DNA from 2 places in the Micromonospora sp. CPCC 206060 genome. Region 2 is predicted to be linked to the other one. Evidence: predicted binding sites of a transcription regulator. Region 2 holds the regulator's gene; the other holds the start of a gene.
The links. Region 2 encodes HspR, which represses chaperone genes until heat shock. Its sites were predicted from a motif close to TTGAGTNNNNNNNACTCAA; they were not measured.

Region 1 (8,737 bases), on a different contig from region 2:
GCTCGGCAGCGCGCCGCTGCCGGCCGGGTTCACCGGCCGGGACTGGCACAACCTGGCGGTCGAGGTACGCGGCCGGCAGCTCGTCGCCGAACTGAGTCCGGCCCGGCTCGGCGACCAGGTCGCCACCGTGTCGGCACGCCTGGACCGGCCGGTCGCCGGACCGGTCGGGGTACAGGCCGACGGCCCGGCCGAGTTCGACAACGTCAGTGCCGCACGGCTGCACCAGCCGGTCCGCCGGGCGGTACCCCCGCCACGGGTCGGCGGGCTGCTGCCGGCGTACTCCGACGAGTTCGACGGCAACACGGTCGGCGCCGGCTGGCAGTGGGTCCGCCCGGACGGCCAGGTCACCGTGGCCGGTGGCGCGCTGCGCTGGCCGGTGCAGTCAGCCGACCTGGTCGGGTCGGGCAACACCGCCGGCGTGCTGCTGCGCGACACGCCGGACGGCGACTACGTGGTGGAGACGAGGCTGACCCTGGACCTGGGCGAGGAGACGGTCCGTAACTACCAGCAGGCCGGTCTGGTGGCGTACGTCGACGACGACCGGTTCGCCCGGCTGAGCCAGGTGGCCATCTGGAACACCCGGCAGGTCGAGTACGGCTACGAGCTGCCGTTCGGCGACGGGCTGGCGTACGGCGGGAACATCGGCGGCGCCCCGGCCACCACGACCTGGCTCCGGCTGGCCCACCGGGTCGACCCGGTCAACGGCGAACACGAGTTCCGGGCCGGGTCCAGCCGGGACGGTACGCACTGGACCTGGTCCGGGGTGTGGACCTTCCCGGCCGGTACCACCCCGCGCATCGGGCTGGTCGCGCACGGCGGCACCGAACCGGCGGTGACCGCCGAGTTCGACTACCTCCGCATGTACCGATAGAAGGAAGGGCCCCTTGTTAACGCTTTCCGTTGTACAGGGGGCCCTTCTTAACACCTGTCAGCTCACCGGGCCGGCACGCGGTGCGTCACGCGGTGCCGGGTGCCCACACCGCCGCACCGGCGGCGGTGGTCAGCAGCCGTTCCAGCGGCGGCGGTCAGCAGCCGTTCCAGCGGAACCCGGCCGTCGACGGAGGCGGACCGGCCGGTGATCCGGGCGTTGCCCTCCCCCAACGACAGCCGGTAGTCCACCCGCCGGGACTGCCGTGGATCTGTTGATCGGTCACGATGTCGTCGTGCCCCTCGGCGCCAGAACCGGGAGCACTAAGGTAGGGCTTCCCGGCACTCGCACGCCGGCATGCACCGGCCAGGTGAGCGGTCGGCGGAACGCGTCGATCGCGGGATGGAAAGCTTGCGGGTATGAGTTCCGAAAGCGTACGGCCCGATCCGCCGACCAGCACCCCGGTAAACACCGACGACGACACCACCAGCTTCGCCGATCTGGGGTTACGGGCCGAGCTGCTGGACGCGCTGGGCGCCCTCGGCTACGAGGAGCCGACCCCGATCCAGCGGGAGGCGATCCCGCCGCTGATCGCCGGGGGCGACCTGCTGGGCCAGGCTGCCACCGGGACCGGCAAGACCGCGGCATTCGCGCTGCCCATGCTGCACCAACTGCCGGCGGAGCGACCCACCGGTGATCCGGTGGCGCTGGTCCTGGTGCCGACCCGGGAACTGGCGGTGCAGGTCTCCGAGGCGTTCCACCGGTACGGACGGCAGCTCGGCGTCCGGGTGCTGCCGATCTACGGCGGCCAGCCGATCGGCCGGCAGCTACGCGCCCTGGACAGTGGGGTGGACGTGGTGGTGGCCACCCCGGGCCGGGCCCTGGACCACATCTCCCGGGGCACGCTGCGCCTCGGCGGACTGGCGACGGTGGTGCTGGACGAGGCCGACGAGATGCTCGACATGGGCTTCGCCGAGGACATCGAGGCGATCCTGACCCACGCGCCCGAGCAGCGGCAGACGGTGCTCTTCTCGGCGACGATGCCGGCCCGGATCGACGGGATGGCCCGGCAGCACCTGCGCGAACCGGTCCGCATCGAGATCGGTCGCCCGGCACCGGTCTCCGGTGAGGCGCCGCTGGTGCGGCAGAGCGCGTACGTGGTGGCGCGGGCGTACAAGCCGGCTGCCCTCGGCCGGGTGCTGGACGTGGAGTCGCCGACCGCGGCGATCGTGTTCTGCCGTAGCCGGGAGGAGGTGGACCGGCTGACCGAGACGATGAACGGCCGGGGCTACCGGGCCGAGGCGCTGCACGGCGGGATGAGCCAGGAGCAGCGGGACCGGGTGATGGGCCGGTTGCGCGCCGGCACGGCGGACCTGCTGGTGGCCACCGACGTGGCCGCCCGTGGGCTGGACATCGAGCAGCTCACCCACGTGGTCAACTACGACGTGCCGTCGGCGCCGGAGTCGTACGTGCACCGGATCGGCCGGGTCGGTCGGGCCGGCCGGCAGGGGGTGGCAATCACCCTGGCCGAGCCCCGGGAACACCGGATGCTCAAGACCATCGAGCGGGTCACCGGGCAGCGGATCTCGATCGAACGGATACCGACCGTGGCCGACCTGCGGACCCGGCGGCTGGAGTCGACCCGGGCCGCGTTGCACGAGAGCCTGCTGGAGGACGATCTCGAGCCGTTCCGGGTGATCGTGGAGACCCTCACCGACGAGTTCGACGTGATGGAGGTGGCCCTCGCCGCGGTGAAGCTGGCACACGAGTCGGCCGGGGTCACCGTGGACGAGGAGGAGATCCCGCAGGTTGCGCTCCGCGCCGAGCGGGAGGCCCGGCCCCGGCGGGAGACCGGTGGCCGGGACGACCGGCGCGGCGGCGGCCGGCCCCGGCCGGGTGGCATGACCTGCCTGTTCATCGGGTTGGGCCGGCGGGCCGGGGTGCGTCCGCAGGATCTGGTGGGCGCGATCACCGGGGAGACCCAGGTGCGCGGCCGGGACATCGGCTCGATCGAGATCGCCGACCGGTTCTCGCTGGTCGAGGTCCCCCACGCCGCCGCGAACGACGTGATCGAAGGGCTGCGCGGCAGCACCATCAAGGGCCGCAAGGTCACCGTCCGCCGGGATCGCGACCGGGAGCACTGAGCCGTCGGCGGGGGGCGGCCCGGGCACCGGGTCGCCCCCGCCATCGACTGTCAGAAGGCGTACGGGCCGAAGCGGCCCCAGGCGACCAGCGCCGCCAGGAGCAGCAGGACGACGTTGGCGCCGATCGCCGGGTACTCCCGGACGCGGGCGTGCACCACGATCGCGCCGATCATCACGACGACCAGCCCGACGGCGGCGAGCGGGGTGAGCACCGGAGCGATCCCGGTGAGTGCGGGCAGGATCAGCCCGATCGCGGCGAGCACCTCGACCGCGCCCAGCGCCTTGACCGCCCCCGCCGGGACCGCGTCGACCCAGGCCATCTTGGTACGGAGTTGCTCCTTCGACTGGCTGAGCTTGACCAGGCCGGCAGCAGCGAAGACCAGGGCCAGCAGGATCTGCACGATCCACAGCAGGGTGTTCATGATGTCGTCTCCAAGGAGGGATGGGCACACGGAGATACTTGAAGGTTCAAGGACACCCTAGGTGCAGGTACTTGAAGCGTCAAGTAAACGGTATGCTGACGGCATGGAACCGACCCGGTGGCTGGACCAGGACGAGCAGCAGCTCTGGCGACGACTGGTCGCGGTCCTGACCCTGCTGCCGGCCGAGTTCGACGCGCAGTTGCAGCGTGACGCCGATCTGACCCAGTTCGGGTACGGGGTACTGGCCATGCTCTCCGAGACGCCCGGCCGGTCCCGGCGGATGAGCGAGCTGGCCGCCCTGGTCAACGGATCACAGTCGCGGCTGTCCCACCTGATCGGGCGGCTGGAACGGCAGGGCTGGGTCCGGCGGGAACGCGCCGAGGGCGACGGCCGGGGATGGCGCGCGGTGCTGACCGACGCCGGGTACGACAAGGTGGTGGCTGCCGCCCCCGGTCACGTGGCCCAGGTCCGGTCGCTGGTCTTCGACGCGCTGACCCCGACCCAGCAGTCCCAGCTCGACGAGATCTGCACCGCACTGCTGGCCCGCCTCGACCCACCCTGTCCAGGGTCAGCCTGCTGACCGGCCCACTGACGGCCGGACCCGACTGGCCGGCTGACGGTCAGGCCCCACTGACGGCCGGACCCGACTGACGGCCGGACCCGACTGACGGCCGGACCCGACTGACGGCCGGACCTGGCTGGCGGCCGGCACGGCGCGCGACCGGACTTCCGGCCCGACACCGGCTCAGACCGGATACGGACCGAACCGGGCCCAGGCGACCAGGGCCGCCAGGACCAGCACCAGCAGGCTTAGTGCGATCGCCACCCGGTCACCCGTCCCGGCGAAGACCGGTACCGAGCCGATCATGATGAGCACGACGACGAGGGCCGCCACCGGGGTGAGTACCGAGGCGGTCCCGGTGGCGGCCGGCACGACCAGACCGATGGCGGTGAGCAGCTCGACGGCACCGAGGGCCCGCACGGCGAACCCCGGTACAGCCCGCGCCCAGGGCATACCGTCGCGCAGCTTCGCCACCGACTGGGTGAGCTTGACCAGGCCGGCGCTGGTGAAGGCCACGGCGATCCCGATCTGCACGATCCACAGCAGGACGTTCACCCCGCGTTCCCTCCCCGGCACCGGCGTCAGCTGATCGTCAGCAGCAGGCTACGGCTGGCCACCTGAGCCGTCCACGGATCCGTCATCGGAGCAACACAACCTCGCCGATCATGGACTTGTGGTGCCCCGCAAATGCCACGAGTAGCACCAAAAGGGCCACCACAAGTCCATGATCAACGGTCGGCAGCGGGTGGGTCGGGCAGCCGCCGGGACGGGTGGGTCAGGCGGCGGCGAGGGCCGGTCCGGACCCGCCGGGGGCGCCGAGGGTGTCGGCGTCGGCGGGGCGTAGCGCCAGGGCGAGGACGTCGGCGACGTCGGCGAGGGTGTGCACGGTCAGTTCCGCGCGTACCTCGGCCGGCAGGTCGTCCAGGTCCGGCTCGTTGCGCGCCGGGATGATCACCTCGGTCAGTCCGGCCCGGTGCGCGGCGAGCAGCTTCTGCTTGACCCCACCGATCGGGAGTACCCGACCGGCCAGGGTCACCTCGCCGGTCATCCCGAACTCGGGGCGTACCGGCCGGCCGGAGGCGAGCGAGGCCAGCGCGGTGACCATGGTGATGCCCGCACTCGGGCCGTCCTTGGGCACCGCGCCCGCCGGGACGTGCAGGTGGATCCGCCGCCCGGCCAGCGCGTTCGGGTCCAGCCCCAGGGCACGCCCGTTGGCCCGCAGGTACGACAGGGCGATCTGCGCCGACTCCCGCATCACCTCACCGAGCTGGCCGGTCAGGGTCAGCCCCGGCTCACCGTCCATGCTGGTCGCCTCGACGAAGAGCACATCCCCACCGGCCCCGGTGACGGCGAGCCCGGTGGCGACGCCGGGCACCGCGGTCCGTTCCGCCGACTCCGGGGTGAACCTCGGCCGCCCCAGGTACGCCGACAGGTCGTCGGCGTCGACGCGTACCGGATCGGGGTTGCCGGCCAGGGTGACCGCGACCTTGCGCAGCACCCGGGCGATGGCCCGTTCCAGCTGCCGCACGCCGGCCTCCCGGGTGTACTCGCCGGCCATCCGGGCGAGCGCCGCCTCGGTGACGGTGACCTCGTCGACGGTCAGGCCGGCCCGCTCCCGCTGGCGCGGCAGCAGGTGGTCGCGGGCGATGGCGACCTTCTCCTGTTCGGTGTAGCCGTCCAGGGTGACCAGTTCCATCCGGTCCAGCAGCGGACCCGGGATGGTCTCCACCACGTTGGCGGTGGCCAGGAAGAGCACGTCGGACAGGTCGAGGTCGACCTCCAGGTAGTGGTCGCGGAAGGTGTGGTTCTGCGCCGGGTCGAGCACCTCCAGCAGGGCGGCGGCCGGGTCACCGGCGTAGCCGGCGGAGAGCTTGTCCACCTCGTCGAGGAGCACCACCGGGTTCATCGAGCCGGCCTCGCGCAGGGCGCGGACGATCCGGCCGGGCAGCGCCCCGACGTAGGTGCGCCGGTGACCCCGGATCTCCGCCTCGTCCCGGACCCCGCCGAGGGAGACCCGGACGAACTTCCGGCCGAGCGCACGGGCGACCGACTCGCCGAGGCTGGTCTTACCGACCCCGGGCGGTCCGGCCAGCGCGAGCACCGCGCCGGAGCCCTGGCCGCCGACCACCCCGAGGTTGCGGGCCGCCCGCCGGTTACGCACCGCGAGGTACTCGAGGATGCGGTCCTTCACGTCGGCCAGGCCGGCGTGGTCGGCGTCGAGCACCGCGCGGGCCGCGTCGAGGTCGGTGTTGTCCTCGGTACGCGTGGTCCACGGCATCTCCAGCACGGTGTCCAGCCAGGTACGGATCCAGCCCGCCTCCGGTGAGGCGTCGCTGGCCCGTTCCAGCCGTCCGACCTCGCGCAGGGCCGCCTCGCGGACCTTCTCCGGCAGATCGGCGGACTCCACCCGGGCCCGGTAGTCGGCGGAGCCGTCCGGCTCGTCCTCGCCGAGTTCCTTGCGGATCGCGGCGAGTTGCTGGCGGAGCAGGAACTCCCGTTGGGACTTCTCCAGTCCCTCCCGGACATCGGTGTTGATCCGCTCGGTGACCTCCTGCTCGGCGAGGTGCTCGCGGACCCAGCCGACGAGCAGTTCCAGGCGGGCGGTGACATCGGGCGCGGCGAGCAGTTCGGTCTTCTGGGCCAGGGTGAGCCAGGGCGCGTAGCCGGCCGAGTCGGCGAGTTCGCCCAGGTCGGTCATCCGCTCCATGGCGTCGATGACCTGCCAGGCACCCCGCTGCTGGAGCACCGAGGTGACCAGGGCGCGGTACTCGCGGGCCAGTTCGCGGGCCCGTCCCGCCGGGGCGGGTTCGTCGACCGGGTGCGCCTCGACCCAGAGCGCGGCGCCGGGGCCGGGTACGCCAGAGCCGATCCGGGCCCGGGTCAGACCCCGGACCACGGCGGCCGGCTCGCCGCTGGGCAGCCGGCCGACCTTCTCGATAGTGGCGGTCACGCCGACGGAGCCATATTCACCGTCGACCCGGGGTACGGCGATGACCTGGTTGTCACCGCTGGCGCGGGCGGCGTCGACGGCCGCCTGGGTGGTGGGGTCGAGGGTCACCGGGACGACCATGCCGGGCAGCAGCACGGCGTCGGTCAGGGGCAGAACCGGAAGAGTTGCCATCGCACACCTGCCATCAGTCGAACTTGAGCGTGTACGACTCAAGTTCGCGGCCGGCGACCTTGTTCCTGAGTGTGAGCCGGGTCACGGGCAAGGGTGGGGCGGGGGTCGACGGCGCTTCCGGAACGCGAATGACCCGCCATTCTGCCAGGAATTACCGGCCACCTTCCGGGAATTGTTGCGAATTCCGGCCGCGATAGGCGAAACTAACAACCACAGCTACGTTACACAGGGAGTAACCACATATGGCAAGGAAAGTAATCACCGTCCTCACCGACGACCTGGACGGCGGAAAAGCCGATCGGACCGTCGAGTTCGGCATCGACGGGGTCAACTACACCATTGATTTGTCCGACCAGAATGCCGGCCTGCTGCGGAAGGCCCTCGACCCGTACATCAACGCGGGCAGCCGCATCGGCCGGGGCGGCATCAGCCCCTCCCGACCAGCCCGCACAGCCAGCCGACCGGGCACCACACCGATTGACCGCGACCAGAACCGGGCGATCCGGGAATGGGCCGCCGAGAACGGGTTCGAGATCTCGGCCCGGGGCCGCATCCCGGCCAACGTGGTCGCCGCCTACAAGAGCCGCTGAGCCACCCGGGCGGACGTTGCCCGTCCACCACGTCCGCCCGCCTGCCTGCCGGCCCGGCCGTCATTTCGCGCGCCGGGCCCGTAGGACACGTGCGCTTTCCCCGGTTAACGCTGCGGCTCGACGCGGAACCCGTTGTCGAAACCCGGCAGATCTGCGGCGAAACGTTGCCACCCGGCCGATCCACCCCGGCCGGACGCCCCGCCGGTCAGCCGGAACGGGCAGCGCCCGCCGGTCAGCCGAAGCTGAGGTGGTCGAAGGCGAACCCGCCGACCAGCTCGGCCCGTCGCCGACCCAGTTCCGTGAAGCGCCGGGCGACCTCGGCCCGGTCGTCCGGCACCGGATCGGCGGACCGTAGCCGCTCCCCGATCGCCACTGCGGCCAGATCCTCGGCGAGCCGCTCCGGGGGCACCCCGCAGGAGAACCGGTGCGGCCAGAGCAGCACCCGCTCGAAGAGGCAGCGCCCCTCCCCCACCTCCACCCAGCCCCATCCCTCGGCCGGGCCGTCCACCCAGTGCACGTACAGGCCGCGCAGGATCGGATCGGTGAGCCGGCGGGAGACGTACGCGTCGACCGCCGCCGCCCGGGCCAGCGCGCCGAGATCGTTGACGAACCCGTCCCGCCCGTCGGGCAGTCGCCCGATGATGTCCCGGTAGCCGACCGCCGGTTCGGCGAGCGGGTCGGTCGGGTCGACGGCGTCCCGCACGGCTGTCGCGTAGCTGCGTGCGTCGAGCAGGTACTCGACGATTCGTCGTCCCACACCGGCCGGGCGCAGGATCGGTGAGACGATCCGCAGCACCTCCAAGCCGACCGCGTCGCAGACCGCCGTCCGCATCCGGTCGGCCCGCTCGGCACCGCCGGAGCGGCCGGTGCCGGTGGTGTCCGGGTCCGACAGCTCGACGGCGAAGACCGGCCGACCGGTACGCCGATCACAGGCGACGAAGTCGTACCGGGTCCGGATAGCGGTGTTCCACTGGCTTCCGGTCACCTCCGGGGGCCGGGCGTGCACCAACGCGCCGAGCGACTGATCGGG
Region 2 (8,737 bases):
CGAAGTCGGGCACCTGGTCCGCCGCGACGTTGCGCAACTTCGGTTGCAGCTGCTCGCTCAGCCCGACCATGGCCGCGCGGTCGAAGGGGCCGAACCCGGTGGGCCCCTCGGCCAGTTCGAGACTGAACTCCTGAAGCAGGCGCTGCTTGTCGTCCCGGAAGAACCGGTTCGCGCCGCCCCGGTCCCCGCCGTGCCGCCCGTGCCGGCCCAGCATCTCGCGGATCATGGCGTCGTACAGTTCGGCGATAGAGTGCGGGATCTCGAAGGCCTCCCGCGATGCGTAGAGGCCGACCGACATCGAGAGCACCAGCGGATTGCGGTGCAGGTGCAACGCCCGGGCCGCGCGGACCGCGGCCAGGAAGTACTCGGGACCGTCGACTCGCCGGAACCGGTCCCGGAACCGGTGGAGATAGTCCACGATCTCCGCGTCGCGCAGCGGTGCCAACGCGTAGACCCGGTCGGCCGCGAACGGGCTCGGCGACGCCACCCAGTCGTCCCGGACCCGGAGAAAGTTGTGGTGCCGGCAGGTGATGAAGAACCGGGCGTTCACCGTGGGCAGTTCGGGGCTGAGGTTCCGGGTGAACCGGTGGACCTCGTCACGCACCGCCTGGTAGTCGTCCGGGTTGACCTCGTCCAGGCCGTCGAGCAGCACCACGCACCGGTTCTGCTGCAACGTCTGCGCCAGGAACCGCCGGGACTCCTCCCCGGTCAGGCCGACGTTGGCGTTGAGCACCCGCTCCAGGAGATAGCCGTCCAACGTGCCACCCTGGCGGAGCAGACCGGCCAGGACCCGGACCGGTACGAAGAACGGGATCTCCCGGGGTCGTCGCCGCCTCGACCCGCCGGCCGGGTCCCGCAGCAGGGACACCCCGTACGCCATCAGCATGGTGGTCTTCCCCGAACCGGCGTCCCCCACCACGATCGCCCGCGCCACGTTCAGGTCGGCGACCGTGACCGTCGCGCCGACGGCGTGCTCCGGTTCGGGCAGCTCCTGCACGAATGACAGCGGTATGTAGGTGCGGTCGAGTTCGAGCCGCTCAGCCGAATCCAGGTAGGGGTTCCAGTACGTGCCGTACTGCTCGACGAACCACCGGATGTACCGGTGACCGGGGTTTCCCCGCCGGATGCTCCGCAGCTTCGCGAAGAGCCACGAGCCGATGAGGGCGAGCGCCGTCAGGATGCCGATGAGCGTCTCGATGTCCTCCAGGAAGGCGGGCAGTACGACGGACACGCGGTCTCCTCAGGGCTACACGGGAACCATGCGGTCTACGCCGATCTCTTCGACGTGCCCCAAGTATCTCCATGCGCCGCTGGATTAATCGGCCCTGCGTAACCGCGGATTCCACCTGCGTAACCGCCGGACCTGCGGGCCCGTCCACCGGGATCGGTGTGATCCCTCCGCCGGTACCTTGGAGTGGTGAGAGTACGTGTTGAACAGACCGCCCTACCCGGGATCGGAGTGCGTCATGATCTGGTGACCGAGTCCGGTCGCCGGATCGGCGTGGTGTCCCACCGCAACGGACGCCGCGACCTCGTGCTGTACGACCGGGACGACCCGGACGCCTGCACCGCCGACATCCCGTTGACCGACGACGAGGCGGAGGCTCTCGCCGACATCCTCGGCGCCTCGCTGATGCTCGGACAGCTCTCCGGGCTGCGCCAGCAGGCTGCCGGCCTGCTCACCGAACAGATCGCCATCCCGGCCGGGTCGGCGTACGTCGGCCGCAAGCTCGGTGACACCAAGGTGCGTACCCGGACCAGTGCCTCCATCGTCGCGGTGCTCCGCGACCGGGAGGTCATCGTCTCGCCCGACCCGTCGTTCCGCTTCGAGGCCGGCGATGTCGTGGTCGTGGTCGGTACCCGCAAGGGGCTCGACGGCGCCACCGCCATCTTCGCCGACTCCGACCCGGACGGCTGACGCGTATGCACGAAACCACCATCCTGCTGATCGAAGTCGGTGCACTCCTGCTGGGACTCGGCCTACTCGGCCGGCTCAGCCGCCGGATCGGGCTCTCCCCGATCCCGCTCTACCTCCTCGCCGGGCTGGCCTTCGGGCACGGCGGTCTGCTGCCGCTCACTGCCAGCGAGGAGTTCTTCGCCGTCGGTGCCGAGATCGGCGTGATCCTGCTGCTGCTCATGCTCGGTCTGGAGTACTCGGCCGGCGAACTGGTCGGCAACCTGCGCGCCGCAGCCCCGGCCGGGCTGATCGACGCCCTGCTCAACGCCCTGCCGGGCGCGGCGTTCGCGCTGCTGCTCGGCTGGGGTTGGGTCGCGGCCGTGGTGCTGGCCGGCATCACCTGGGTCTCCTCGTCCGGGGTGATCGCCAAGGTCCTCGCCGACCTGGGCCGGCTCGGTAACCGGGAGACCCCGGTGGTCCTGTCGGTGCTGGTGATCGAGGACCTGGCGATGGCCCTGTACCTGCCGCTGGTGACCGCGTTGCTGGCCGGTACCGGTCTGGTCGGTGGCAGTCTCGCGCTCGGTATCGCGGTCTTCACCGTGGTGCTGGTGCTGGTCGTGGCCATCCGGTACGGGCACTTCATCTCGGCGATGCTCTCTGCGAAGGACGCCGAGGCACTGCTGCTCGGCGTCCTCGGGCTGACCCTGCTGGTCGCCGGTATCGCCCAGAAGCTCCAGGTCTCGGCGGCGGTCGGCGCGTTCCTGGTCGGCATCGCGCTCTCCGGGCCGGTCGCACACCACGCGACCGAGCTGCTCACCCCGCTGCGGGACCTGTTCGCCACGGTCTTCTTCGTCTTCTTCGGGCTGGCCACCGACCCCCGGGAGATCCCCCCGGTGCTGTTGCCCGCCCTCGCGCTGGCCATCCTCACCATGGCGACGAAGACGCTCACCGGGTACCTGGCAGCCCGACGGGTCGGTATCGCGGTGCCGGGACGCTGGCGTGCCGGCCTCGCACTGGTACCCCGGGGAGAGTTCTCCATCGTCATCGCAGGACTGGCCGTGGCCGCCGGCAGTGTGGAACCGCAACTGGCTCCGCTCGCCGCGACCTACGTGCTGATCACGGTGGTGACCGGTCCGCTGCTGGCCCGGGTACCGGACCTGGCCTGGTTCAAGAGTTGGCTCCGGCAGCGGGCGGCGGCCCGCGCCGCCGTACCGGTGGTCTCGCCGGAGTAGCGGACCTCCCGGGCCGCTCCCGCGTGCCCACTCGGCCCCACCCGGGCCGAACCCTCCCGCTGGCTGCCCTGACCTGCCCGTACGGCCAGGTCAGGGCGTCCAACGGCTGATGCGAATCCGATCGTCGTGCACTTCCCCCGGCTGCCCGTACCGGGTTACGGTGGCGCCGCAGCAGCTGGTCCTGCGGATGTTGGGTGTCCTGCCCGCGCGGCCACGAGCGAGAGGGTCTGCATCGGTGAGCGTGCCGCAGTCCGCGTTCCGCGGCTTCGCCAACCCGGTCGACCCCTCCCCGGCCGAGCTGCGCGCCTGGGCGTACCAACCCGATTCGGTCCCGTTGCAGGCAATGCCGCCGGACTGGGACCTGCTGGTGGCCGGTGACCAGCTGGTGCAGACCCTCTTCGAGCTGGCGATGGATCCCGCCTGCCCGGCCCGCCGGTTCGCCCTGCACTGCCTCTACATCTACGCCGCGGACGGCAGCGCATCCCAAACGACGCTTCCGTAAGCTGGTCGAGCAGGCCGAGCGGCACGGCGACGAGCTGATGACGACCTGGGCGCACAACAGCCGGGTACTGCTGGCCCGTCCGGACCTGTTCAACTATTACGACTGGTGCGAGGGCGGTCTGGTCCGCCAGGAACGCCGGATCGGTTAGCCGACGCCGCCACAGGACGGCGGCGGTCACCTGGTTTTCCCCGGGACACGATCCACTTCGCCGATCACCCGGCCCACCAGCCTGATCCAATATGGAGTCCGGACTCCGCAGGGAGCCGGCGACCGGAGAGGGGCGCTGGCGCCCGCGCCGTACCCCGGCCGGTCAGATCGCGGCGATGCCCCGGACCGGGACGGCTGCGGCCCGGCGCAGCTCCGCGATGAGCTGCGCCGGGTCGGCGTTGAAAAGCCCGGCCGACTGGTCCGGTTCACCGGCCAGGGTCATCAGGGCATTCATGATCGCGCCGACCGGCGCACCCACCATGGCCGCCGCGCCGACCGGGTCCAGCTCGTCGGGGTACGCCGCGTTGCGCCAACTTTGCTCTGCTTCAGCGACGGCTACAGAGAGGCCCGCTCAGTGTTGCCTCCGCTGAAGCAGGGCAAAGCATCGGGCTGAGGAAGAGCGGAGCCGTCAGGCCGAGGAGAAGCGGAGCCCAGCCGGGGGATGGGAGCGGCGGGTCGGTCCAGCCGGCCAGGGTGTGGCGTAGCCCTCACCGTCCGGTCGGCAGGAAGCCGCACAGAACGGGCCGGGACCCCCCGTGGATCCCGGCCCGCCCGTCTCGGCACCCGCCGCAGATCAGCGGGCGGATTTCCCGCCCTGGCTCTCCTGCGCAGGCTGCCGTGCCTGGTCCTGCCCTTTGCCGACCTGGTCGGTCTGGTCGGTGAGCCGGCCGCCCGAGAGTTGGTCGAACTTCTCCTTGACCGTGTCCGCGACCTTGCCCAGTTGGTCTTCGGCCTTCTCGGCGATCTTCCTGGCCTGTTCGGATCCAGCCATCACCCCTCCTCGCCGAGCCCCCATTAGGCCTGAATTAGGTGCTTTGAAGCTGAATTAAGGCTACCCGACGGGGAGACGTCGGCGGACCGGAATCCGGGAGCGCCGCGACAGCCAGGCCGCCGCTGCGGACGGAGTCGGTCAGCCCCGACCGTCCCCGGTGGGCCGGGTCTGCCGCCACACCACCATGGCGGTCGAGGTGCGGGTGGTCGGAACGAGATCCCGTCGGGGGAAGGCCGAGATCGACTCCAGTTCGGCGATCCGCCGGTACGCGGCGTCCAGCTCCGCCTCCAACCGGGCGACCCGCTGCTGGGCCTGCTCCAGCAGCCGTTCCAGCCCGATGATCCGCTTGATGCCGGCGAGGTTGACCCCGTCGTCCTGACTCAGCCGCTGCACCTCACGCAGCAGTATCACGTCCCGCACGCTGTACCGGCGACCGCCGCCGGCCGCCCGGCCGGCCTGCACCAGGCCGAGCCGGTCGTACTGGCGCAACGTCTGCGGGTGCATCCCCGCCATTCGGGCCGCCACCGAGATCATCAGTACCTTGGCCTCGTACGCCGGGTCCGATGAACCGACGAACTCCTCCGCCATCCTGGTCACCTCCGCCTGCACCGACCGTCAGTTGAACCGACGCAACCGCGCGTCCAGATGTTCCCGCGAAGCAGCCGGCGAGTGCTCGGCGAACGTCTCCAACGCCGCCCGCGCCTCGTCCGACACCCGCGCCGGAACGACCACGTCCAGGGTCACCAGCAGGTCACCGGCCTGCCCGTCCTTGCGGGCGACACCCTTGCCCCGGGCCCGCAGCACCCGGCCGCTCGGGGTACCCGGTGGCACCCGCAGGGTCACCGCGCCGTCCATGGTCGGCACCCGCAGATCCACCCCGAGTACCGCCTCCGCGAACGTGATCGGGACGGTGAGGGTCAGATCGTCACCACTGCGCCCGAACAGCTCGTCGGGGCGTACCTTGACCATGACGAACAGGTCGCCGGCCGGTCCGCCCCGGTCGCCCGGTTCACCCCGGCCGGCCAGCCGGATGCGCTGCCCATCGGCCACCCCGGCCGGGAAGCGCACGTTGAGGGTCCGAGTCTTGGTCACCCCGCCGGTACCGTGGCACTCCGGGCACTTCTCCTCGACCACCGTGCCCACGCCCTGGCACTCCCGGCACGGCTCAGAGAAGCTGAACGAACCCTGGTTGCGGGTCACCACCCCGGACCCGTGACACTGCGGGCAGGTCTTCGGCCGGGTACCCGGCTTGGCGCCGTCACCGTGACAGGTGTCGCAGACCCCCGCTGCGCGCAGCGTCAGCGGAACCGTGACCCCGCGTACCGCGTCGCCGAAGTCGAGCACCACCTCGGCCTCGACATCCCGCCCCCGGGCCGGACCTCGGGTCCGACCGGGACCGGGACCGGCACCACCGGTGAAGAGCGAGCTGAACAGGTCGGAGAAGCCGGCACCACCGCCCGCACCAGCGAACCCGCCACGCGGCTGCGCCCCGGCACCGCCGAACAGGTCGGAGACGTCGAACGGAACCCCGCCCGGACCGCCGGCACCCCGGGCGTTCCGCCGGAACGCACCGGAGCCGAAGAGCGAGCGCATCTCGTCGTACTCCCGACGCTTACGCTCGTCGGCCAGCACGTCGTACGCCTCGGAGGCGGCCTTGAACCGCTCCTCGGCCGGCGTGTCACCCGGGTTGTGGTCCGGATGCGACTCGCGCGCGATCTTCCGGTACGCCTTCTTGATCTCATCAGGGGTGGCGGACTTACCCACCCCCAGTACGGCGTAGAAGTCCTTTTCCAGCCAGTCCTTGGAACTCACCGGTCCACCCCCTCCCGATTCGCGTGGTCGAGGTGCCCGCCCGACGGGGTGGGCACCTCGACCACGACGGTGCTATTCCGGATCGGCAACCGCGACCATCGCGGGCCGCAGCAACCGGTCGCCGAGGGAGTAGCCCCGGCGCATGACCTGGACGCAGGTCGGCTCGGTCACCTCGGCGGAGGTCTGGTGCGCCACCGCCTCGTGCCGGGTGGGGTCGAACGGGTCGCCCTGCTCACCGAACACGGTCAACCCGAACTTGCCGAGGGCGCTGGTGAGCTGCTCGGCCACCGTGCCGAACGGCCCGACCAGGTCGCCGTGCTCCCGGGCCCGGTCCAGGTCGTCCAGGATCGGCAGCAGCGCGGAGAGCACCTGACCGGTGGTCTGCTCCGCGGCCACGGCCCGGTCCCGATCCACCCGCTTGCGGTAGTTGGCGTACTCCGCAGTGATCCGTTGCAGGTCACGGGTGCGCTCGTCCAGCTCCGACCGGAGGGCGACCAGCTCCGCACCGAGGGCGCCACTCCCGGCCGGCCCGCCTTCCGCAGGCTCGGCCGGCGCGTCCACCACCGGCGGGCCGGTCGGCGCGGGCTCGGTCTCGACGACCTCGTCCACCACCACCTCGACCTCCTCGACGAGCCCCTCGGTGGCCGGCTCGGCGTCCGAACCGATGGTGCCGTCGACCGGGGTACCGGCGGAGTCACCGTCCACCGGCACGCTGTCGGTGATCTTCCGGTTGTTCCGGATGACGACGCGCGGACCGGCCTCACCGTCGGGTGCGGAGCCATCCGCCGCCGGCCCGGTGGTCTTCACCCCCGGGTCGGTGGCTCCTGGCTTGTCCGTCACTTCTTGCCGTCCTCGTCGACAATCTCCGCGTCCACCACGTCGTCCTGGCCACCGGCCTTGGCGCCGGTCGCACCGGGACCGGCGTCAGCCTGCGGAGCCTGCTCGGCCTGCTGCGCGTAGAGCAGCGAACCGGCCTGCTGCGAGACCTGGGCCAGCTTCTCGTGCGCCGACTTGACCTTCTCGATGTCGGTACCGCCGAGCGCGCTGCGCAGGTCGCCCAGCGCCTCGTTGATCTGGTCCCGGGACTCGGCGGGGAGCTTGTCACCGCTCTCGGCCAGGAACTTCTCGGTCTGCCACTGGAGAGCCTCGGCCAGGTTGCGGGTCTCCGCCTCCTCACGCCGACGCTTGTCCTCGTCGGCGTGCTCCTCGGCGTCGCGGCGCATCCGCTCGATGTCGTCCTTCGGCAGCGAGGAACCGCCGGTGATGGTCATCTTCTGTTCCTTGCCGGTACCGAGGTCCTTGGCGTGGACGTTCACGATGCCGTTCGCGTCGATGTCGAAGGTGACCTCGATCTGCGGCACGCCGCGCGGCGCCGGGGGCAGCCCGGTCAGCTCGAAGGTGCCGAGCTTCTTGTTGTAGGCAGCGATGTCCCGCTCGCCCTGGAAGACCTGGATCAGCACCGACGGCTGGTTGTCGTCGGCGGTGGTGAAGACCTCGGAGCGCTTGGTCGGGATGGTGGTGTTGCGCTCGATCAGCTTGGTGAAGATGCCGCCCTTGGTCTCGATGCCCAGGCTCAGCGGGGTGACGTCGAGCAGCAGGACGTCCTTGACCTCGCCCTTGAGCACACCGGCCTGGAGCGCGGCGCCGACCGCGACGACCTCGTCCGGGTTCACGCCCTTGTTCGGGTCCCGGCCGATGAGCTGCTTGACCAGGTCGGTGACTGCCGGCATCCGGGTCGAGCCACCGACCAGGATCACGTGGTCGACATCGGCGACCTTGATCCCGGCGTCCTTGATCGCCTGCTCGAACGGGCCCTTGCAGCGGTCCAGCAGGTCCTGGGTCATCCGCTGGAACTCGGCCCGGGTCAGGGTCACGTCCAGGTGCAGCGGGGCGGACGGCGCACCCTCCGCCGAGGCCGGGCCGGCGGTGATGTACGGCAGGTTGATGCTGGTCGTGGTGGCCGCAGACAGCTCGATCTTGGCCTTCTCGGCCGCCTCGCGGAGCCGCTGCATGGCCATCTTGTCCTGCGACAGGTCGACCCCGTGCTGACCACGGAAGGTCTTCACCAGGTGGTCGATGATCCGCTCGTCCCAGTCGTCACCACCGAGGTGGTTGTCGCCGCTGGTCGACTTGACCTCGACGACGCCGTCGGCCAACTCCAGCAGCGACACGTCGAAGGTGCCGCCACCGAGGTCGAAGACCAGGACCGTCTGCTCCTTGGAGCCCTTGTCCAGCCCGTACGCCAGGGCCGCCGCGGTCGGCTCGTTGACGATCCGCAGCACGTTGAAGCCGGCGATCTCACCGGCCTCCTTGGT

Region 1: lon (endopeptidase La) is a predicted target of HspR. The motif match lies at 7,141-7,159, and genes of this name have one in related genera.

Annotation. Positions count from the first base shown of each region.
Region 1 is NZ_JBAKHU010000038.1:404-9,140, reverse strand. Features, by position in the region: gene V6U90_RS21690 (family 43 glycosylhydrolase) at 1-871, shown strand, start outside; gene V6U90_RS21685 (hypothetical protein) at 934-1,119, opposite strand; gene V6U90_RS21680 (DEAD/DEAH box helicase) at 1,288-3,012, shown strand; gene V6U90_RS21675 (DoxX family protein) at 3,063-3,434, opposite strand; gene V6U90_RS21670 (MarR family winged helix-turn-helix transcriptional regulator) at 3,538-4,014, shown strand; gene V6U90_RS21665 (DoxX family protein) at 4,180-4,551, opposite strand; gene lon (endopeptidase La) at 4,772-7,117, opposite strand; gene V6U90_RS21655 (histone-like nucleoid-structuring protein Lsr2) at 7,360-7,707, shown strand; gene V6U90_RS21650 (DUF2726 domain-containing protein) at 7,940-8,737, opposite strand, start outside.
Region 2 is NZ_JBAKHU010000025.1:36,513-45,249, reverse strand. Features, by position in the region: gene V6U90_RS17370 (NACHT domain-containing protein) at 1-1,231, opposite strand, end outside; gene V6U90_RS17365 (cation:proton antiporter regulatory subunit) at 1,418-1,918, shown strand; gene V6U90_RS17360 (cation:proton antiporter) at 1,924-3,129, shown strand; partial or broken gene V6U90_RS17355 (hypothetical protein) at 3,365-3,779, shown strand; gene V6U90_RS17350 (hypothetical protein) at 3,942-4,073, opposite strand; gene V6U90_RS17345 (hypothetical protein) at 4,413-4,610, opposite strand; gene V6U90_RS17340 (heat shock protein transcriptional repressor HspR) at 4,749-5,198, opposite strand; gene dnaJ (molecular chaperone DnaJ) at 5,226-6,422, opposite strand; gene grpE (nucleotide exchange factor GrpE) at 6,495-7,262, opposite strand; gene dnaK (molecular chaperone DnaK) at 7,259-8,737, opposite strand, start outside.